DNA from 3 places in the Pseudomonas hamedanensis genome. Region 1 is predicted to be linked to each of the others. Evidence: predicted binding sites of a transcription regulator. Region 1 holds the regulator's gene; each other region holds the start of a gene.
The links. Region 1 encodes sigma-54, which starts transcription at its own class of promoters, with help from an activator protein. Its sites were predicted from a motif close to ANTGGCATNNANNTTGCTNT; they were not measured.
Positions count from the first base shown of each region.

Region 2: a site for sigma-54 is predicted at 5,023-5,042, ahead of flgB (flagellar basal body rod protein FlgB). Genes of this name have one in related genera too.
Region 3: a site for sigma-54 is predicted at 2,896-2,915, ahead of HU739_RS24805 (pilin). Genes of this name have one in related genera too.

Region 1 is NZ_CP077091.1:3,031,036-3,038,316, reverse strand. It holds gene HU739_RS13235 (superoxide dismutase) at 1-123, shown strand, start outside; gene HU739_RS13230 (ZIP family metal transporter) at 154-1,047, shown strand; gene HU739_RS13225 (HPr family phosphocarrier protein) at 1,168-1,443, opposite strand; gene rapZ (RNase adapter RapZ) at 1,459-2,316, opposite strand; gene ptsN (PTS IIA-like nitrogen regulatory protein PtsN) at 2,319-2,783, opposite strand; gene hpf (ribosome hibernation-promoting factor, HPF/YfiA family) at 2,796-3,104, opposite strand; gene HU739_RS13205 (RNA polymerase factor sigma-54) at 3,178-4,668, opposite strand; gene lptB (LPS export ABC transporter ATP-binding protein) at 4,855-5,580, opposite strand; gene lptA (lipopolysaccharide transport periplasmic protein LptA) at 5,580-6,125, opposite strand; gene lptC (LPS export ABC transporter periplasmic protein LptC) at 6,112-6,684, opposite strand; gene HU739_RS13185 (KdsC family phosphatase) at 6,693-7,217, opposite strand; gene HU739_RS13180 (KpsF/GutQ family sugar-phosphate isomerase) at 7,217-7,281, opposite strand, start outside.
Region 2 is NZ_CP077091.1:5,009,258-5,016,538, forward strand. It holds gene HU739_RS21865 (ribonucleoside-diphosphate reductase subunit alpha) at 1-934, shown strand, start outside; gene flgE (flagellar hook protein FlgE) at 2,006-3,352, opposite strand; gene flgD (flagellar hook assembly protein FlgD) at 3,384-4,109, opposite strand; gene flgC (flagellar basal body rod protein FlgC) at 4,125-4,568, opposite strand; gene flgB (flagellar basal body rod protein FlgB) at 4,572-4,982, opposite strand; gene cheR (protein-glutamate O-methyltransferase CheR) at 5,354-6,181, opposite strand; gene HU739_RS21895 (chemotaxis protein CheV) at 6,228-7,160, opposite strand; gene flgA (flagellar basal body P-ring formation chaperone FlgA) at 7,243-7,281, shown strand, end outside.
Region 3 is NZ_CP077091.1:5,664,195-5,671,475, forward strand. It holds gene HU739_RS24790 (DUF748 domain-containing protein) at 1-1,206, shown strand, start outside; gene HU739_RS24795 (DUF2845 domain-containing protein) at 1,203-1,502, shown strand; gene HU739_RS24800 (BON domain-containing protein) at 1,768-2,121, opposite strand; gene HU739_RS24805 (pilin) at 2,418-2,849, opposite strand; gene pilB (type IV-A pilus assembly ATPase PilB) at 3,075-4,775, shown strand; gene HU739_RS24815 (type II secretion system F family protein) at 4,778-5,995, shown strand; gene HU739_RS24820 (prepilin peptidase) at 5,997-6,869, shown strand; gene coaE (dephospho-CoA kinase) at 6,866-7,281, shown strand, end outside.

The DNA.
Region 1 (7,281 bases):
GATGTCTGGGAACACGCTTATTACCTGCGCTACCAGAATCGCCGTCCGGAATACATCAATGCGTTTTACAACGTGATCAATTGGCCTGAAGTCGCTGCGCGCTACCAGGCCGCACTGGTCTGAGTTTCCGATAACAACAATTCAAGGCTGACTATGGGCACTGAGACACTGGCGATCACAAGTGGGCGTATGTTTCGTTACGCCGTGGGATCGCTGTTGCTGTTGGCGGGCATGACCCTGCTGGTCGCGCACGGGCTGCAATGGCTGGATCTTGCGCCGAGACTGTCCAGAGCCTTGCAGGGTGGTGCGATCTGCGCTCTCGGCACGGCGCTCGGGGCGGTCCCGGTGCTGGTGATCCGGCGCATGCCGCAAGCACTCAGCGACACCTTGCTGGGGTTCGGTGCCGGGGTCATGCTGGCGGCGACAGCATTCTCGCTGATCGTGCCGGGCATCGCCGCTGCTGAAAGTCTGGGCCTGACTCCGTGGACGGCCAGCGGACTGATCTGTTTCGGCATCCTGCTGGGCGCGCTCGGTCTGTACCTGGTTGATCGCAGACTGTCGGGGGCTTCGCCGCAAATGCTCATCGGCACGCTGGAGCATCCGGTGATTCCACCGCGGATCTGGCTGTTCGTGTTCGCCATCATCGCGCACAACATTCCGGAAGGCATGGCGGTCGGTGTGTCTGCTGGCGGCGGTATGCCGGAAGCGGACAGCCTGGCGATGGGTATCGCCTTGCAGGATGTGCCGGAGGGGTTGGTGATTGCGTTGGTGCTGGCCGGGGCGGGGATGTCGCGTGTCAGGGCATTCCTGATCGGCGCGGCGTCAGGTCTGGTCGAACCGGTGTTCGCAGTGTTGTGTGCCTGGCTGGTGAGTCTGGCGCAAGTGCTGTTGCCGCTGGGATTGGCACTGGCGGCGGGGGCGATGTTGCTGGTGGTCACTCACGAAGTGATCCCGGAGTCGCGCCGTCATGGTCATGACAAGCTGGCGAGTCTCGGTTTGTTGATCGGGTTTTGTCTGATGATGGTCATGGATACGGCGTTGGGTTGAGCTGTGGTGTGGGAGCTTGCTCCCGCCGGGCTGCGAAGCGGCCCCGCTGGATTTTTTCCAGCTGCACCGCACTGACGACTGCTGCGCAGCCGAGCGGGAGCAAGCTCCCTCGCCACAGGGTCACTCGCCTTCATCGAAGTAGTTGTTGATCAGTTCTACCAGGGCGTCCATGGCTTCCTGGGCTTGCTCGCCCTCGGTGCTCAAATGGATTTTGGTGCCCTTGCCCGCCGCCAGCATCATCATTGCCATAATGCTTTTACCGTCCACTGTGCTCTCGGGCGTGCGGCCCACTCTTATCGTCGTGTCCGGAAATTTGCCGGCAACGCCGACGAACTTGGCCGACGCTCGGGCGTGCAGCCCCAATTTATTGATGATTTCGATTTCACGAGCAGGCATCGCGGTGTGAATCCTTTAGGTGAGGTCGCGGTGGCGAACCTGGACGTTCTTCAAGGTTTTTTGCAGGGCCTGACCCAGGCGTTCGGTCAGGTAGACAGAGCGGTGGTGCCCGCCGGTACAGCCAATGGCAACGGTGACGTAGGCGCGATTGCTCGCGGCGAAGCGCGGCAGCCACTTGTGCAGGTAGGCGAAGATGTCCTGATACATTTCTTCGACATCCGGCTGTTCCGCCAGATACTCGGCCACCGGCGCGTCGAGACCGGACTGCTCGCGCAGCTCCGGTTTCCAGTACGGGTTGGGCAGGCAGCGCACATCAAAGACCAGGTCGGCGTCGACCGGCATGCCGCGCTTGAAGCCAAACGACTCGACCAGAAACGCCGTACCCGGCTCCGGCTGGTTCAGCAGACGCAACTTGATGGTGTCGCGCAACTGATAGAGGTTCAGGTGCGTGGTGTTGATCTTCAGGTCAGCCAGATCGGCAATCGGGCCGAGCAGGGCGCTTTCATCCTTGATCGCCTCGGCCAGCGAACGGTCGGCATTGCTCAGCGGGTGACGACGGCGCGTCTCGGAGAAACGCTTGAGCAGGGTTTCTTCGTCGGCATCCAGATACAGCACATCGCACTGAATGTGCTTGCTCCGGGCATCTTCGAGCAGTTCAGGGAAGCGCGACAGGTGGCTCGGCAGATTGCGCGCATCGATCGACACGGCGACCAGCGGCTGTGCCAGTTCGGTGTGGATCAGCGCGCGTTCGGCCAGTTCCGGCAGCAGGCCAGCCGGCAGGTTATCGATGCAGTAATAGCCGTTGTCCTCAAGGACATTCAGGGCGGTACTTTTACCCGAGCCCGAACGGCCACTGACGATGATCAAACGCATGATTAGTGCCCGTTCTGTTCGTCCAGGACGACTTTGTACAGCGCTTCGCTGCTTGGCGCGCTGCGCAGTCTGTCGCGCACTTCCTTGCGATCGAGCATGCTGGCGATCTGGCGCAGCAATTCCAGGTGTGCATCGGTCGCAGCTTCCGGTACCAGCAACACGAACAGCAGGTCCACCGGGGCGCCATCGATGGCGTCGAAATCAATCGGGGCTTCAAGGTGCATCAGCGCGCTGATCGGCGACTGGCAACCCTTGAGGCGGCAGTGGGGAATGGCGATGCCGTTGCCAAAACCGGTGGAACCGAGTTTTTCACGGGCAACCAGGGCCTCGAAGACATCCTGCATCGCCAAATCCGGCACTTCGCGGTGGATCAGGTTGGCAATCTGTTCGAGGGCTTTTTTCTTGCTGCCGCCCGGCGCGTTCACTTGGGAACGGCCGGGGGTCAGGATGGTTTCAAGTCGGATCATGGGATAGGGGGGTTAACGACCGGTCGCGCCCTGGAGGAGGCTTTGGGTCTTTTCCTTATGCTTTTTGAGTTGGCGATCCAGCTTGTCGGTGAGCAGGTCAATGGCGGCATACATGTCGTCATGCTCGGCATTGGCAACTACTTCTCCGCCGGGAATATGCAGCGTGGCTTCGATTTTCTGCTTGAGCTTCTCGACATTCAATATGACTTGCACGTTGGTGATCTTGTCGAAATGCCGCTCCAGTCGGTCGAGTTTTTCGCCGATGTAGGTGCGCAGAGGTTCGGTCACTTCCAGTTGGTGTCCACTGATGTTGACTTGCATACAGCTTCTCCTTCGTTGCCAGTGCATAAAGCGGCAGGCCGAAAAGCCTGCCACTGGAACGCTGTAACGTGGCTTACATCAACCGTTTGCGCTCGCTCGAAGGCGCGATCCCGAGGGATTCGCGGTACTTGGCGACCGTGCGGCGAGCCACCTGAATGCCTTGTGCCTCCAGTAAACCAGCGATCTTGCTGTCGCTCAACGGCTTTTTCTGATTTTCCGCGGCAACCAGTTTTTTAATGATCGCGCGGATCGCCGTGGACGAGCATTCGCCGCCTTCGGAGGTGCTGACGTGGCTGGAGAAAAAGTATTTCAGTTCATAAATACCGCGTGGGGTATGCATGAATTTCTGCGTGGTCACCCGGGAAATCGTCGATTCATGCATGCCTACGGCTTCGGCGATGTCATGCAGGACCAGCGGCTTCATCGCTTCGTCGCCATATTCCAGGAAGCCGCGTTGGTGCTCGACAATCTGCGTGGCCACTTTCATCAGGGTTTCGTTGCGGCTTTGCAGGCTCTTGATGAACCAGCGCGCTTCCTGCAACTGATTGCGCATGAAGGTGTTGTCGGCGCTGGTGTCGGCGCGCTTGACGAAGCCGGCGTACTGGGCGTTGACGCGCAGACGCGGTACGGATTCCTGATTCAGCTCGACCAGCCAGCGTTCGTTGTCCTTGCGCACGATAACATCGGGGATGACGTACTCGGCTTCGGTGGACTCGATCTGCGAGCCCGGACGCGGATTAAGGCTCTGAACCAGTTCGATGACCTGGCGCAGCTCATCTTCCTTGAGCTTCATGCGGCGCATCAACTGGCTGTAATCGCGGCTGCCCAGCAGGTCGATGTAATCGGCGACCAGACGTTTGGCCTCGGCCAGCCACGGCGTCCGGGCCGGCAACTGACGCAGTTGCAGCAGCAGGCACTCGCTGAGGTTGCGGGCGCCGATGCCGGCGGGTTCGAACTGCTGGATGCGATGCAGGACGGCTTCGATTTCGTCCAGCTCGATGTCCAGTTCCGGATCGAATGCTTCAAGGATCTCGTCGAGGGTTTCGTCGAGATAGCCCTGATTGTTGATGCAATCGATCAGTGTCACGGCGATCAGCCGGTCGGTGTCGGACATCGGCGCGAGATTCAGTTGCCACAGCAGATGGCTTTGCAGGCTTTCGCCAACGGATGTGCGGGTGGTGAAATCCCACTCGTCGTCATCGCTGCTGGGCAGGCTGCTGGCGCTGGTCTGGTAGACGTCTTCCCAGGCGGTATCGACCGGAAGTTCGTTAGGGATGCGCTCGTTCCATTCGCCTTCCTCGAGGTTATCCACCGTCGGGGCGGCTTCCTGGTAGGACGGTTCCTGAATTTCGGCGGGCTTTTGTTCGGTGCTGTCGGCCAGCGGGTCGGAATTGTCGAAGTCGTCGCCTTCTTCCTGGCGTTCGAGCATCGGATTGGATTCCAGGGCCTCCTGGATTTCCTGTTGCAGATCCAGGGTGGACAATTGGAGCAGGCGGATGGCCTGTTGCAGCTGCGGTGTCATCGTCAGCTGCTGGCCCATTCTCAAGACTAGCGATGGTTTCATGGCAGGGGCTTAACACCTTATTCGCCGGCGCTATGCGCCATCCACTACAGGGCGCCGAAGCGCCAAACTTAAGCAAATTATATGCCTGAAACTGAAGTGTTTGCCTAGAGCGCTGTAACAATTAAAGCGTATTAAATTCCGGCTCGAATCGATACGGCGCCCGGGCGGCTCACCGGGCACTGTCGCTTACAGGCGGAATTCGTGACCCAGATACACTTCCTTGACCAGATCGTTGGCCAGAATGGTTTGCGCATCGCCTTCAGCGATCAGTTGGCCATCGTTGACGATATAGGCGGTTTCGCAGATATCCAGGGTCTCACGGACGTTGTGGTCGGTGATCAGAACACCGATGCCCTTGGCCTTGAGATGGTGAATGATTTGCTTGATGTCGCCGACCGAGATCGGGTCGACACCGGCGAACGGTTCGTCGAGCAGGATAAATTTCGGCGCGGTGGCGAGGGCGCGAGCGATTTCCACACGGCGACGCTCACCGCCGGACAGGCTCATGCCGAGGTTGTCGCGAATGTGGCTGATGTGGAATTCCTGCAGCAGGCTTTCCAGCTCCTTGCGACGGCCGGCCTTGTCGAGTTCCTGACGGGTCTCAAGGATCGCCATGATGTTGTCGGCCACCGACAGTTTGCGGAAGATCGACGCTTCTTGCGGCAGATAGCCGATACCGGCCTTGGCGCGACCGTGCATCGGCTGGTGGCTGACGTCCAGATCATCGATCAGCACTCGACCCTGATCGGCCTGCACCAGGCCCACGATCATGTAAAAGCAGGTCGTCTTGCCGGCGCCGTTCGGACCGAGCAGGCCGACGATCTGGCCGCTGTCGATCGACAGGCTGACGTCACGCACGACCTGGCGGCTTTTATAGGCCTTGGCCAGGTGCTGAGCTTTCAGAGTTGCCATTACTGGGTTTTCTCGTCGGTTTTCTTCTTCGGCTGGATCACCATGTCGATGCGCGGACGCGCTTCGGTGACTTTGCTGCCCGTGGCGCGACCGGCGCTGGCGAGTTTCTTCACGGTGTCGTAGACGATTTTCTCGCCTTGGGTGGTGTTGTTGTCTTTGTCGACAACCTTGGCCTTGTCGATCAGCACGACGCGGTTCTGCGCGGCGTGGTACTGGATCGTCACGCCCCAGCCCTGTACGGGCTTGCTGTCGCCAGCGGTCTGCAGTTGTTCGAAGTAGGCCAGGTTGCCGACCGAAGTTACCACATCGATATCGCCGGCCTGGGTGCGGGTGATGGTCACGGTATTGCCTTTGACGATCATCGAACCCTGGGTAATGATCACGTCACCTTTATAGGTGGCAATGCCATTCTTGTCGTCCAGTTGGGCGTCGTCGGCCTGAATGCGGATCGGTTGCTGCTGATCGTTCGGCAGGGACCAGGCGCTCACGCTTCCCAGTGCTGCGCCCAGACTGAGCAAAATAGGGAGGGTTTTAACGAGCCTCATACTGTCCTCTTACGTTCGATTGCAGGTGTATCCTGCTTTCCTTCAGGTACGCTTTCATTCCGACGCCAGTCGATACACCGCCAGCGCCCTCGATTCTAACGGGTTGCGCGGTCTGCGCATATTCTTGCTGCGGGAACACGGTCATGCGGGTGCTGGTGATCAGGGTGCCGCGATTTTTCTCATCGGTACGCTGTACGCGCACCGAGTCGATCAATTCCACTTCGGTACCGCCCGAATTCACTTCGCCGCGCTCACTGGTCACGTGCCATGGGAAGTCGGTGCCGCGATACATGTTCAAGTCCGGTTTGGTGACCAAGGTGACGTCGGTAGCCTTGACGTGCTCGGCCTTGTCGGAGGTCATCTCGTACTGCACTTTGCCGTCCGGCAGATACTGAATGGTGTGCGTGTTGGTCGCGTACCAGTCGATCGGGTTTTCGGCGGTCGACACCGGCGGCTTGTCGAGAAAGCGCTCCGGGCTGATATTCCAATAGCCGACCGCAGCGAAGATCGCAGCGATGCAGCCGAACAGCAGGAAGTTGCGAAACTTTTTGCTAAACATGGCTTGGCTCACAGGTACGCGGCGTTGGCCGCATCGAGGCGGCCCTGGGCGCGCAGGATCAATTCGCAGAACTCGCGGGCGGCACCTTCGCCGCCGCGGGCGCGGGTCACGCCGTGGGCATGTTCGCGGACGAAATCGGCAGCGTTGGCAACGGCCATGCCCAGGCCCACGCGGCGGATCACCGGCAGGTCAGGCAGATCGTCACCGAGGTAGGCGACCTGTTCATAGCTTAGGCCCAGTTGGGCCAGCAGGCCGTCGAGAACGACCAGTTTGTCCTCGCGCCCCTGAAACAGATGAGGAATGCCGAGGTTTTTCGCTCGGCGCTCGACCACCGGGGTTTTGCGACCACTGATGATAGCCGTCTGCACGCCGGCATTCATCAGCATTTTGATGCCCTGGCCGTCGAGGGTGTTGAACGTCTTGAACTCGCTGCCGTCTTCGAGGAAATACAGACGTCCGTCGGTAAGGACGCCATCGACGTCGAAGACTGCCAGTTTGATCGCTTTGCCGCGTTGCAGCAGATCGTTGCTCATTACATGACTCCTGCGCGCAGCAGATCGGAGAGGTTGAAGGCGCCGATCGGGCGGTCCTCCTCGT
Region 2 (7,281 bases), 2.0 Mb from region 1:
CCGTCACCGTCCGGTCGGCCTGGGCATCATGGGCTTCCAGGACGCGTTGTACTTGCAGCACATCGCCTACGGCTCCGACGCTGCCGTCGAGTTCGCCGACAAGTCGATGGAAGCGGTCAGCTACTACGCGATCCAGGCGTCCTGCGACCTGGCTGACGAGCGCGGTGCCTACGAGACGTTCAACGGTTCGCTGTGGTCCAAAGGCATCCTGCCACTGGATTCGCAACAGATCCTGATCGAACAGCGCGGCCAGCAGTACATCGATGTCGACCTGAAGGAAACCCTGGACTGGGCACCGGTTCGCGCCCGTGTACAGAAAGGCATTCGCAACTCGAACATCATGGCCATCGCACCGACCGCGACCATCGCCAACATCACCGGCGTGTCGCAATCGATCGAACCGACCTACCAGAACCTCTATGTGAAATCGAACCTGTCGGGCGAATTCACCGTGATCAACCCGTACCTGGTTCGCGACCTCAAGGCTCGCGGTCTGTGGGACTCGGTCATGATCAACGACCTGAAGTACTACGACGGTTCTGTTCAGCAGATCGAGCGCATCCCGCAAGAGCTCAAAGAGCTCTACGCGACTGCGTTCGAAGTGGACACCAAGTGGATCGTTGACGCCGCCAGCCGTCGTCAGAAGTGGATCGACCAGGCTCAATCGCTGAACCTGTACATCGCTGGCGCATCGGGCAAGAAGCTTGACGTGACCTACCGCATGGCCTGGTACCGTGGTCTGAAAACCACTTACTACCTCCGTGCCCTGGCCGCGACCAGCACCGAGAAGTCGACCATCAACACCGGCAAGCTGAACGCTGTTTCCAGCGGCGGCAACCATGGTGATGATTCGGTTCTGGCCGCTCCGGCAGGTCCGGCGCCAGTGCCAAAGGCCTGCGCGATTGACGAGCCGGATTGCGAAGCTTGCCAATAAGCTGAGCTGGATTTCAGGCGTTGCGAGACGCCTGAGATCTTGAGACAAAAGAAAACCCTCGACAGACTTCTGGTTTGTTGGGGGTTTTGTTTTTGGGGGGCCTTGGCGGCCTTTGGGCCGACCAGGCTCTCGGGGTTTTGGGTGAATATCCGTTTTCTCGGTGCTGCGGCTGGCGGTTTCGCTCTTACAGCGACTCACTTTTCCAGACGCCGAAAAGTAAGCAAAAGGCTTTGCCCCGGCGTTCGGCCCGCTCGCTGGGGCTCGGGGTTCCTTCGTTACGGGATCGATCCGGGCGCAGCGTTTCCGGTTTGCTTCGCTGCACCTCCTCCCGCTGTGTACGACTGCGTCGTACGGTCGCTGCGCTCCCACGCCCGGATCGATCCCGTAACGAAGCCTGCCGAAGGGGCTAAAGGTCAAAAGCCAGAGCAAAAGCAGAAGCAGAAGCCAGATCAAAAGATCGCAGCCTTCGGCAGCTCCTACAGTTGGATCACGGATACCTGATAGAAATTGGTCGGCCGCTAGGCCGCCATCGCGAGCAGGCTCACTCCTACATTTGGAATGCATACACCAGTGAGAAACAGGTCGGCTGTCAGGCCGCCTTCGCGAGCAGGCTCGCTCCCACAGAAAAGCAAAGCAGCGCAGCTGCCCGCGGCGAAGCCGCTCCACTCAACAATGAGCGTTAGCTCGAGTGCTTTTGATCCACGGGCGACTTCGGGAGGCTGAGCGGAGGGATTGATCCGGGCGTGGGAGCGCAGCGACCGTACGACGAAGTCGTACACAGCGGAAGGAGGTGCAGCGAAGCAAACCGGAGACGCTGCGCCCGGATCGATCCCGCAGCGAAGGAACCCGAGCCTGCGAGGGCCGAACGCAGGAGCAAGCGTTTTTTGCTTACTTTTTTTGGCGTTTGAAAAAAAGTGAGTCGCCGTAAGGGCGAAACCTTAAGAAGCCGTTACCGCAGCAACGGATATCCCCCCCAAACAACCCAAAGCCTGGTCGGCCCAAAGGCCGCCAAGGCGCCAAAAAAAAGCCCCTCAAAACGAGGGGCCCAATCAAACCACGCAGAAACCCGAATCAAGTCATCTGAATAATGGTCTGCATAATCGTGCTCTGAGTCGAAATGGTCTTGGCGTTCGCCTGATAGTTGCTCTGGCCCTTGATCAGATCAACCAGCTCGTTGGTCAGGTTAACGTTCGACTCTTCCAGCGAGTTGGACACCACCTCACCCAACGTACCGGTCTTCGGTGCGTCGTAGCCCGGAATGCCGGAAGCGAAAGTCTCTTTCCAGCTAGTACCACCGACAGCCTGCAAGCCCTGTTCGTTGGTGAAACTGGCCAGTGCAACCTGACCAATCGCCTTGCTCTGGTTGTTGCTGAAGTTGGCGAACAGCGTACCGGTACCGTCGATGGTCAGGTTGGTGATCTGTCCAGTGGCGTAGCCATCCTGAGTCGGGATCGTGCGCGAAGTATCAGCGTTGTACTGGGTGGTCTTGGCCATCGAAATGGTCACGCCAGCCGGATTTGCTGCCGCGCCGTTAGGCGTAAAAACACCATTGGTCACGGTGCCTGGTTTCCAGTTACTCAACGTCAAGTCGCTGCTGATGAGCGGGTTCGGCGCCGGCGGCGGCAAAGTACTCGGTGTACTCACCTGAAGCAACTTGCCGGAACTGTCGAACGTCAATGTCGAAGCAACCGGAGGCGTGGCGGCGTTGGTTGGATCGCTACCGGTGGCATCCGGGTTGCGTCCATCAACCAGGGTGTAAACCTTCCAGGTATTCTCGCCAGTCTTGACCACGTACTGATCCATGACGTGGGAGTTACCCTGAGTGTCATAGATCGGTGTGCTGAACGACTTGGTGTAAGTCTCAGGCTTCGACGGGTCGAACTTCACGGCAGTAGCGCCGGTATCAACAATCACGGGGGCCGAGGAGTTCAGGTTGATGCTCGAAGTCACCGCCGAAGTCGACTTCGGCGCCAGGTTCGAAGTATCGATCTTGAGATCAGTCAACACGCCGTTGATGATCTTGCCGTTGGCATCCACACCGTAACCCTGCAGACGCGAGGTGTAGTCGGTGTTGGTGATGTAACCGGCGTTGTCGACCTTGAACGTACCGGCACGGGTGTACGAGATCGAGCCATTGTTGCTCATGGTGAAGAAACCGGAACCGTTGATGCCCATGTCCAACACGTTGCCGGTGTTGTTGATGTCACCCTGGGTGAACTGCTGGGAAACGTTGGCCAGGCGCACGCCGTTGCCGATCACTTTGCTGCCGCTGCCCAGGCGAGTCGACGAGTACACGTCTTCGAATTCTGCGCGGGAGGATTTGAACCCGGCGGTCGCGACGTTGGCGATGTTGTTGCCGGTCACGTCCAGTTGCTTGTTGGCTGCATAGAGACCGCTAAGGCCGATATTGAAAGACATATTCCACTCCTTTATGCCGGGTTAGTCGGCTCTATATACCAATGGTTTGTACTTTGGACAGGGCAACGGTGCCCTTGCCAGCCAGGTTGAGCATCAGCTCGCCACCGGTCTGGCTGATCGTCACGCTGTTGACGGTCGCTGGCAGGTAAGTCGCCAGGTCCGTCGCGGTGCCGTTGATCGGCGCGCTCGCCTTGAAGGTGTAAGTCCCGACGGGCACCACGGTGCCGGCGGTGTCCTTGCCGTCCCAGGTGAAGCTGGCACTGCCAGCAGCGCGACTGCCCAGATCGATAGTGCGGACAGCTTTACCATCCTTGTCGGTGATGGTCACGGTGCCGCCCGCGATGGACGATGGCACGTTGACCGAACCGGTCAGGCCTTTGCTCGGATCGTCGAGTTGCGCGGTATTGGTTTGCACGATCACGTTGCGACCGACCAGCGACGACGCTTGCAGCGCCTGCGACGAGTTGTAGTTGCCGGCAAGGCCACTCACGGTGGAGTTCAACGTGGTGATGCCTTCGAGGCTGCTGAACTGCGCCAACTGTGCAACGAATGCGCTGTTGTCCTGCGGATCGAGCGGGTTCTGGTTTTTCAGCTGGGTCACCAGCAACTGCAGGAACGCGTCCTTGCCCAGCGCTTGCCCGCCGGTGCTGCTGTTGGTCGCCGAGGCAATGCCATCGGTGGTCGAACTGGTCTTTTTCGACGAGTTCGCCAGGATGTCATTCATGCTCAGGGAGCTGGTGGTATCGGTAACGCTCATGGCAGTCGCCCCTTATTACTGACCGAGGGTCAGTACCTTCTGCATCATGGTCTTGGCGGTGTTCATCATTTCGGCGTTGGTCTGGAACGAACGGCTCGCGGAAATCATGTCAGCCATTTCTTCCACCACGTTGACGTTCGGGTAGTAGACGTAGCCTTTGGCGTCAGCCGCCGGATGGTTCGGCTCGTAACGCGCTTCGAGGTTGCTGTCGTCTTCGACCACACCGAGCACTTGCACGCCCTGACCGGCCGCGTCCTGGTTCTGGAACAGCGAATTGCTGCCGCCAGCCTGGCCGCCCTGGAACATGGTGGCGAACACCGGGTGACGGGCGCGGTAGGTCTGGTCGATGCTCGACGAGACCGTCTCGGCGTTGGCGATGTTCGATGCGACGGTGTTCAGACGCGTGGTCTGGGCGCTCATGCCGCTGCCGGCAATGTTGAAAACGCTGGACAGGGACATGAATTATTCTCCGCGCAGGGCTGACACCAGCCCTTTGAATTTGCTGTTGAGCAGCGTGAAGCTGGCCTGGAAGCCGACGGCGTTTTCCGCGTAGTTCGACTGTTCCAGTTGAGCGTCCACGGTGTTCTGGTCGATCGAAGGCTGCATCGGCGTGCGATACATCAGCGATTCGTCGCCATTGCCCAAGCCTTCAGCCTCGATGTGACGGCTGTTGGTCATGTTCAGGGCAAAGTGGCCGCCGGTCTTGGTCTTCTCGGTCTGTGCTTCGAGCACTTTGGAGAAATCCAGGTCACGCGCCTTGTAGTTCGGGGTATCGGCGTTGGCGATGTTGTTGGCCAGCACTTCGGCACGCTGGGCGCGGAAGCCCAGTGCTTTTTCGTGAATGCCGAGCGCTTTGTCGAAGCTGATGCTCATGTCGGGAACCTTCAGGTGACCGGTTTTTCGTAACTGAGCTTTAGCAAGCGCCGTGCCAAACGGACAAAGCCCCGTATTCCGGGGCTTTGCGTCGAACGGGCAAAGCGGCAATGCCAGAAAAGCGGCAACCGGTTTCCGCCGGATGCCGCTTTTCTGCCGCTTGCCCCCGTTCTCCCTCCCACCACAGATCCATTGTAGGAGTGAGCCTGCTCGCGATAGCCGTGTGTCAGTCGCTGATGTGTTGTCTGATAGACCGCAATCGCGAGCAGGCTCACTCCTACAGGGGATTAGTGGCGTTTCGAAGAGAATATTCAGGCGCAAAAAAACGGCAGCCTAAAAGGACTGCCGTTTTTTGTGTCGCCGCGAACCGGTTATTTCGCCTGGTAAATAATCCCCGGGCTGCACTGGACCATCTGGTAATGATCCGGCAAACCGTTCAGCGCCTCCGAAGCGCCAAGGAACAGATACCCACCCGGCTTCAACGTGCTGTGAATACGCAACAGGATGTCTTTCTTCACTTCGGCAGAGAAGTAGATCAGCACGTTGCGGCAGAACACGATGTCGAACTTGCCCAACGCCGCGTAGCTGTCGAGCAGGTTGAACGAGCGAAACTCCACGCGGCTCTTGATCGGCGCCTTGACGACCCAGCGCCCCGGCCCTTTCGGATCGAAGTAGCGTTGCAGCCGTTCGGGCGACAGACCACGGCCGATCGCCAGGCTGTCGTACTCGCCGGTCTTGCAGTTGTTGAGCATGAGGCCGGACAGATCGGTGGCAACGATCTGCACACCCATTTTCAGCTGACCGAGGTTGCTGCGCTCGAACTCGTCGATCGACATCGACAGCGAATAGGGTTCCTGACCTGACGAGCACGCCGCCGACCAGATCCGCAGACGCTGGTTGGGGCTGGCCTTGATCGCTTCAGGCAGTACCTTGTTCTTCAAGACTTCAAACGGATAGGTGTCACGAAACCACAGGGTTTCGTTGGTCGTCATGGCATCGACCACCTGCTCGCGCAAACCGCTGCGCGGCTGGGTCTGGATGCGCTGAACCAGCTCACCCAGGGACTTGATGCCTTGCTGCTCCATCAGTTTGTTGAGACGGCTCGAGACCAGGTACTGCTTGTTTTCACCGAGCAGAATGCCACAGGCTTTTTCCAGGAAGACCCGGAACTGTTCAAAATCCAAATTACCCGTAGACAATGATGCCGCCTCTTAAATCGTGTTGATCGCCAGGGACAAAAGGCCCCTAGCTGATATCTGCTGCTTTGATCCGGTCGACTACCCGGGATGCGAGGTCATCAGGACGGAATTTGGCCAGGAAGTCATCAGCACCGACTTTCTTGACCATCGCCTGATTGAATACCCCCGACAACGAAGTATGCAGGATGATATGAAGTTTTTGCATGCGTGCGTCGCCGCGGATTTCCGCCGTCAGGGTGTACCCGTCCATCTCCGGCATCTCGATGTCGGAAATCATCATCAGGAACTCTTCTTCCGGCTTCTTGCCTTCATCGACCAGCTTGCGCAGGTAATCCAGCGCCTGCTTGCCGTCGTTCAGCGCCACCACTTCGACACCGATCGTCTGCAGGCAACGCGTGACCTGCTTGCGCGCCACCGACGAGTCATCGACCGTCAGCACCCGCAGTGACAACGCCTTGGTCTGGGTCTCGACGTCGACCACGCCCACCGAGATCGCTTCCGGCGTCGGCGCGACTTCGGCCAGCACCTTCTCGACGTCGATGATTTCGACTAACTGGTTGTCCACCCGGGTCACAGCGGTCAGGTAATGATCGCGCCCCGTGCCCTTGGGTGGTGGATGGATCTCTTCCCAGTTCATGTTGACGATGCGCTCCACCGAGCGGACCAGGAAACCCTGGGTCTTGGTGTTGTACTCCGTGATGATCACGAACGGATTTTTCTTGTCTTTCAACGCACCGGAGCCAGTCGCCATCGCCAGATCCAGAATCGGAATGGTCGCCCCCCGAATATTCGCCACCCCGCACACGACAGGACTGGATTTGGGCATCAACGTCAGTGACGGGCATTGCAGCACTTCCCGAACCTTGAACACGTTGATCCCGTAGAGCTGCTGGCCGTCGAGACGGAACAACAACAGCTCCAGGCGATTCTGCCCTACCAGTTGCGTGCGCTGGTTCACCGAATCCATTACACCAGCCATGCCCAGACTCCTACACCAACGCCAAGTGTTGTTGCGACGCACATTTATTGCTAAACGGCACGGCGCTTGCTTTTTAACCTGTATGAACGCTCAAACGACATTTTCCCGACGCCTGACATCC
Region 3 (7,281 bases), 2.6 Mb from region 1:
CCGCTGGGCATTCACATCGGCGCGATTGCGATCAACGACGGCTCGGCCAACTTCGCCGACTTTAGCCTGACACCGAACTTCGCCACCGCCGTGCAGCAGCTCAACGGTCAGATCGGCACCATCGACAGTCGTCAGGCGAAGCCGGCCAGCGTCGACATCAAAGGCAAGGTCGATCGTTATGCACCGGTGACCATCAAGGGTGCGGTCAACCCGTTCGACCCGATGGCCAGCCTCGACATCGCCACCAGTTTCAAACGGGTCGAACTGACCACCCTGACGCCCTACTCCGGCAAGTTCGCCGGTTACCGCATCCGCAAGGGCCGGCTCAATCTCGATTTGCATTACCTGATCACCAACGGCCAGTTGAAAGCCGACAACAAAGTGGTGGTCGAGCAATTGCAGCTTGGGGAAAAAGTCGACAGCCCGGACGCTGTCAGCCTGCCGCTGAAACTGGCGATAGCCTTGCTCAAGGACGTCGACGGCAAGATTTCCATCGAGTTGCCGGTGACCGGCGACCTCAATAACCCTCAGTTCAGCGTGATGCCGATTGTCTGGCAGACCCTGCGCAACCTGATCGTCAAAGCCGCCGCCGCGCCATTCAAGATGATTGGCGGGCTGGTCAGTGGCGGTGGTTCCGAAGACCTCGGCACCGTGTCCTTCGCGCCGGGGTCCAGCGACTTGAGCAAAGACGCCGAAGCGGCGCTGGTGAAACTGTCGCAAGCGCTCAAGGAACGTCCGGCCCTGCGCCTGGAAATCGAAGGCACCGCCGCGAAAAGCAGCGACGGCCCGCTACTCGCCGAGCAGCGCCTGGAACGGGAATACCAATACAACTACTACAAGATGCTCCAGCGCCGTGGCGACAAGGTCCCGGCCCAGGCGTCGCTGCTGCAAGTGCCTGACAGCGAGAAAGGCCCGTTGCTTGAGGGTATTTATCGCACCCGCCTGAAAACCCAGCCGCCGGCAGAATGGAAGGATCTGGGCAAGGAAGAACGTACGGCGAAAATGCGCGAAGGCGTGATCGCGTTCTGGAGCGGCAGCGACGTGCTGCTGCGTCAGTTGGGTCAGGATCGCGCCAGCACGATCAAGGATTACCTGGTCGACAAGGGCAAGCTTGAGGATGACCGCGTGTACTTCATCGACGCCAATCTTGGCGAGGCCGAGAGCGATGGCCGGGTGGTAACGCAAATGCACCTGGATGCCGAATGACAACGCGTCACTGGCTGGCTGTGCTCGCGCTGACGTGTGCCGCCAGCCATGCGTCAGCGTCGGATACCCTGCGCTGCGGCAGCCAGTTGATCAGCCTTGGCGACCGCTCAAGCGAGGTCCTGCAAAAATGTGGCGAACCGGTCAGTCGTGACGTTCTGGGCTACAAGCGCAGCGCCAATCGCCGCGAAGAGTTTCAGGTCGAAGAATGGACCTACGGCCCGAACAACGGCATGTACCAATACCTGCGCTTCGAAGGCAATCGCCTGCGACAGATAACCAGCAAACGCGGTAATTGAAGAACATCCCCCCTTGTAGGAGTGAGCCTGCTCGCGATAGCGGTCTGTCAGTCAACACTGATTCAACTGACAGACCGCTATCGCGAGCAGGCTCACTCCTACATTGTTTTGTGTGCCCCCTGAAATAGAACAGGCCCCGACACAAGTGCCGGGGCCTGTAATGGTCACATCCCTGTGACCGTTCGCATGAACTCTAAAGTTGCGACAGACGTATTGCTCGGCCCGCCTGTCGCGTCTTCTCCCGGTCCAGGCGAGAAGCCTTGCCTTACTCGGCTTTCAGGCCGTCAGCGGAGACCGCTTTGACGCCTTTGATTTTCTTGGCGATGGCCACAGCCGTTTCTTTCTGCGATTCGGTTACTGCGGTGGTCGACGACAGGGAAACAACGCCTTTGTTGGTTTCAACCTTGATGTCAGTGCCAGGAATGCCTTTTTCGGTGACCAGATCAGCTTTGACCTTGGTGGTGATCCAGGTATCGGAAGTAGCTTCTTTCGCTTGAGTAACTTCACCGGCAGCCAGAACCATTGGCGACTGGGTAGCCTGAGTGGTCTGGGCGAATGCGCCGCCAGCCATGGTCAGGGTCAGAGCGGTAGCAGCGGCAGTGATAGCGAACTTCTTCATACGAGTAACTCCTGTTTTTACTTGAAGTCTGCTGTAACGCTTGTCAGCAGGGTTACTGGAGATATTGCGAACGCTGTGCCAACTTTTTCGAACAGGTAAAACACTTTAAAAACAATAACTTACGAAAACAGGCAATTTTCATTTTCATGCAAAATGCATGACTGGGGCATTCTTCACATGCAACTTGCGGTTTTTTGGAAAGTTCATAAGCTGCTGAAATTATTAGAGCTTTTGTGAAGCGGTGAGAATTAAAAAAATGCCCCGCAAGCGCGGGGCATTCGGTCGGCAGGCCGCGATTATGTACCGCTGGCAGTGCAGCCTTTGGGCGAGTAATCGGGGGCGACGGTGGTAGCGCATGTCCACACACCAGCACCAGTGCCGGACGAGCGAGTCAGCGTAATAGTCTTGTCGAGGACCGGGCCGGGGGCGTTTTTGATCGTGCAGACGATTGTGCCAGCGCCCGTCGAAGCAGTACCCGACGCCGTCACGGCGCAATTGGAGGTGGTCACCGCGGCACTGCCTGCAACCAGCGTCAATGTCGGATCGGTGCCCTGGTTGATCGTGTCCTCAAACGGCACTTTCAATGCACTGATCTCCGCGAGCCCCGCCGTCACCTTCGACCGCGCCTGGTACTTCGTATACTGCGGCAGGGCGATGGTCGCCAAGATCCCGATGATCGCCACCACGATCAGCAGCTCGATCAATGTGAAGCCTTGTTGTTTTTTCATAGACACACTCCAGGCATGAGGCGAAATCTCATGATCTGAACAAGCCTCAGCACAGCCCATGCCAACGCCTTCAGGCCCCGCCCACTGGGCGCGAGGGTTTGACAGTGCGGTTTCCTACAACCTGCAACCGCACTATCTGACACTTTTTGTCACCTGCACCGGCCGTGTTTGGCGCTGTCACTTGACTAGGCTATAAGTCATGAATGGCAAGCGTGCGGAATCCCCATGAATGACATCGCTCTGAGCGGTCTGGCCAAGCAATTGGTGCAGGCCGAACTGCTCACGGAAACAGGCGCCCAGCAGGCCTGGCAACAAGCGCAGCGCAATCGCGTATCGCTGGTCAATTATCTGGTGCACAACAAGCTGGTGAAAAGCCGGCAGATCGCCGAAATCGCTTCGGAACATTTTGGCATGGCCCTGCTCGACCTCGGTTGCCTCGACAAGGAAACCCAGCCCAGAGGACTGGTCAGTGAAAAACTGGTGCGCCAGCATTGCGCCCTGCCCTTGTGGCGACGCGGCAATAAACTGTTTGTCGGTATCTCCGATCCGAGCAACCAGCAGGCAATCAGCGACATCCAGTTCAGCACCGGCCTGAGCACCGAAGCGATTCTGGTCGAGGACGACAAGCTCAGCGATGCCATCGACAAGTTTTTCGAGACCCACACCAGCGGCCTCGAAGAAATGGCCGATGTCGATCTCGACGGGCTGGACGTCGAGTCCGTCGACGACAATAAGCAGGACGCCATCGGCGGCCTCGACGCCGACGATGCACCCGTCGTGCGCTTCGTGCACAAGATGCTGCTGGATGCGATCAAAAGCGGCTCCTCCGACCTGCACTTCGAACCCTACGAGAAAAATTATCGAGTGCGGGTGCGCACCGACGGCATGCTGCGCGAAGTGGCCAAACCGCCGATCCAGTTGGCCGGACGCATCGCCGCGCGCCTGAAAGTCATGGCCAGTCTCGACATCTCGGAAAGGCGCAAACCCCAGGACGGGCGGATCAAAATGCGCCTGTCGAAAAGCAAATCCATCGATTTTCGCGTTAACACCTTGCCGACCCTGTGGGGCGAAAAAGTGGTGATCCGGATTCTCGACCCGTCCAGCGCGCAGATGGGCATCGATGCACTGGGTTACGAGCCCGAGCAAAAGGCCTTGTACCTGGCCGCGCTGAAGCAGCCGCAAGGGATGATTCTGGTCACCGGCCCGACCGGTTCCGGCAAAACCGTGTCGCTGTACACCGGCCTGAATATTCTCAATACCGTCGACATCAATATCTCCACGGCCGAAGATCCGGTGGAGATCAACATGGAAGGCATCAACCAGGTCAACGTCAATCCACGGCAGGGCCTGGACTTTGCCCAGGCTCTGCGTTCGTTCCTGCGTCAGGACCCGGACGTGATCATGGTCGGCGAGATCCGCGACCTGGAAACCGCCGAAATCGCCATCAAGGCCGCACAGACCGGGCACCTGGTGCTGTCGACCCTGCACACCAACAGCGCCGCAGAAACCCTCACGCGCCTGCACAACATGGGTATTCCCGGCTTCAATATCGCCACCTCGGTCAGCCTGATCATCGCCCAGCGGCTGGCGCGCAAATTGTGCAGCCACTGCAAAAAGCCCATCGACATTCCTCGCGAAACCCTGATCAAGGAAGGCTTCCCCGAGGAACGCATCGGCAGTTTCACGATCTACGAGCCGGTCGGTTGCGATCACTGCAACGGCGGTTACAAGGGACGCGTGGGGATTTATGAAGTGGTGAAAAACACACCGGACTTGCAACGGCTGATCATGGCCGAGGGCAATTCACTGGAAATCGACAGCCAGATGCGCCGCGACGGCTTCGACGATTTGCGCACCTCTGGACTGCACAAGGCCATGCAAGGCATTACCAGCCTTGAGGAAATCAACCGAGTCAGCAAGGACTGAACATGGCGGCCAAGGCAGCGAAAATCAGCGTCTACGCCTGGGAAGGTACGGATCGCAAAGGCAGCAAAGTCTCAGGTGAACTGAGCGGGCAAACCCCGGCATTGATCAAAGCGCAGTTGCGCAAACAGGGGATCTCCCCCGGCAAGGTGCGCAAGAAGTCGGCGTCCTTGCTCAGCTTCGGTCAGCGCATCAAGGTTCGCGACATTGCCCTGTTTACCCGGCAAATGGCGACAATGATGAAGGCCGGTGTTCCGCTGCTGCAATCGTTCGACATCATCGGCGAGGGCTTCGAAAACCCGGCGATGCGCAAACTGGTGGACGAGGTGAAGCAGGAAGTCGCGGCGGGCAACAGCTTTGCCACCGCGCTGCGCAAAAAGCCGCAGTACTTCGACGAGCTGTATTGCAACCTGGTCGACGCCGGCGAGCAGTCCGGCGCCCTCGACACCCTGTTGGAACGCGTCGCAACGTATAAGGAGAAGAGCGAAGCGCTCAAAGCGAAGATCAAGAAGGCCATGACCTATCCGACAGCCGTGTTGCTGGTGGCGGCGGTGGTCACCGGGATTCTACTGGTGAAGGTCGTGCCGCAATTCGAGTCGGTGTTCTCTGGTTTCGGCGCCGAACTGCCGGGCTTCACCCTGATGGTGATCAGCCTTTCGGAATTCATGCAGCAATGGTGGTGGGCGATGCTGCTGGTGTTGGTGGCGGCCATTTTCGGCCTGCGCCATGCCTTGAAAAAATCCCAGGCCTTGCGCGATCGCCGCGACACCTTACTGCTGAAACTGCCGCTGGTGGGCACGCTGATGTATAAATCCGCCGTCGCCCGTTTTGCCCGCACTCTGTCGACCACCTTTGCCGCCGGCGTACCGCTGGTGGAGGCGCTCGATTCGGTGGCCGGTGCCACCGGCAACGTGGTGTTCAAACGCGCCGTGCTGCGCGTGCGCCAGGATGTCTCCACCGGCATGCAGTTGAATTTCTCGATGCGCAGCACGGGCGTGTTTCCCAACATGGCGGTGCAGATGACCGCCATCGGCGAAGAGTCCGGCGCCCTCGATGACATGCTCGACAAAGTCGCGGGGTTTTACGAAGAGGAAGTGGATAACATGGTCGACAACCTCACCAGCCTGATGGAGCCGTTCATCATGGTGGTGCTGGGAGTGATCGTCGGCGGGCTGGTGGTGGCCATGTACCTGCCGATTTTCCAACTCGGCTCAGCGGTCTGACATGCCTCTCGACGAACTCTTCGCCCTGTATCCGCTGGCCTTTGTCTGCACCGCGTTGCTGCTGGGGCTGGTGGTCGGCAGCTTCCTCAATGTACTGGTCTGGCGCCTGCCGAAAATGCTTGAGCGCGATTGGCGCGAGCAGGCCCATGAGGTGCTCGGCTTGCCCGCGGATCAAGCGTTGCCGACCTACAACCTGCTGCTTCCTCACTCCCAATGCCCGCACTGTGCACACCGAATCCGCGCCGGGGAAAACATTCCGCTGCTCAGTTACCTGTGCTTGCGCGGGCGCTGTTCGGCCTGCGCTGCACCGATCGGTAAACGCTATCCGCTGACCGAACTGGCCTGCGGCCTGCTGTCAGCCTTCATTGCGTGGCACCTGGGTTTTGGTTGGCCGGCCTGCGCGCTGATCGTGCTGACGTGGGGGTTGCTGGCGATGAGCCTGATCGACAGCGAACATCAACTGTTGCCTGATGTGCTGGTGCTGCCGCTGTTATGGCTGGGGCTGATCGTTAACAGTTTCGGGTTATTTGTGCCGTTACACGATGCGCTGTGGGGCGCGGTGGCCGGATATATGGCGCTGTGGTCGGTGTTCTGGCTGTTCAAGCTGATCACCGGCAAGGACGGCATCGGCCATGGCGATTTCAAGCTGCTGGCGCTGCTCGGCGCCTGGGGCGGCTGGCAGATACTGCCGCTGACGATTCTGCTGTCCTCGCTGGTGGGCGCGTTGCTCGGCGTGATTGTGCTGCGTCTGCGCAAAGCGCAGACCTCGACGCCGATCCCTTTCGGCCCCTACCTGGCAATTGCCGGCTGGATTGCCTTGCTCTGGGGTGGTCAAATGACCGACTTCTATTGGCAGTTTGTCGGTTTGAAATGAATACCCCTGTGGAAAAACCCTGGATCCTCGGCCTGACCGGCGGCATCGGCAGCGGCAAAAGCGCGGCAGCCCAACACTTCATCGACCTCGGCGTGCATGTGGTGGATGCCGATCATGCGGCGCGCTGGGTGGTCGAACCCGGCCGCCCGGCGCTGGCGAAAATTGCCGAACACTTCGGTTCCGGCGTGTTGCAGGCCGACGGTACGCTGGACCGCGCCGCCCTGCGCAAACTGATCTTTGAAGTGCCCGAGGAGCGTCGCTGGCTCGAAGCCTTGCTGCATCCATTGATCGGCGAGGAAATCGCCCATCATCTGGCGCTGGCACAATCGCCCTACGCGATTCTGGTGTCGCCGTTGTTGATAGAATCCGGCCAATACGCGATGACCCAGCGCATCCTGGTCATCGACGCTGC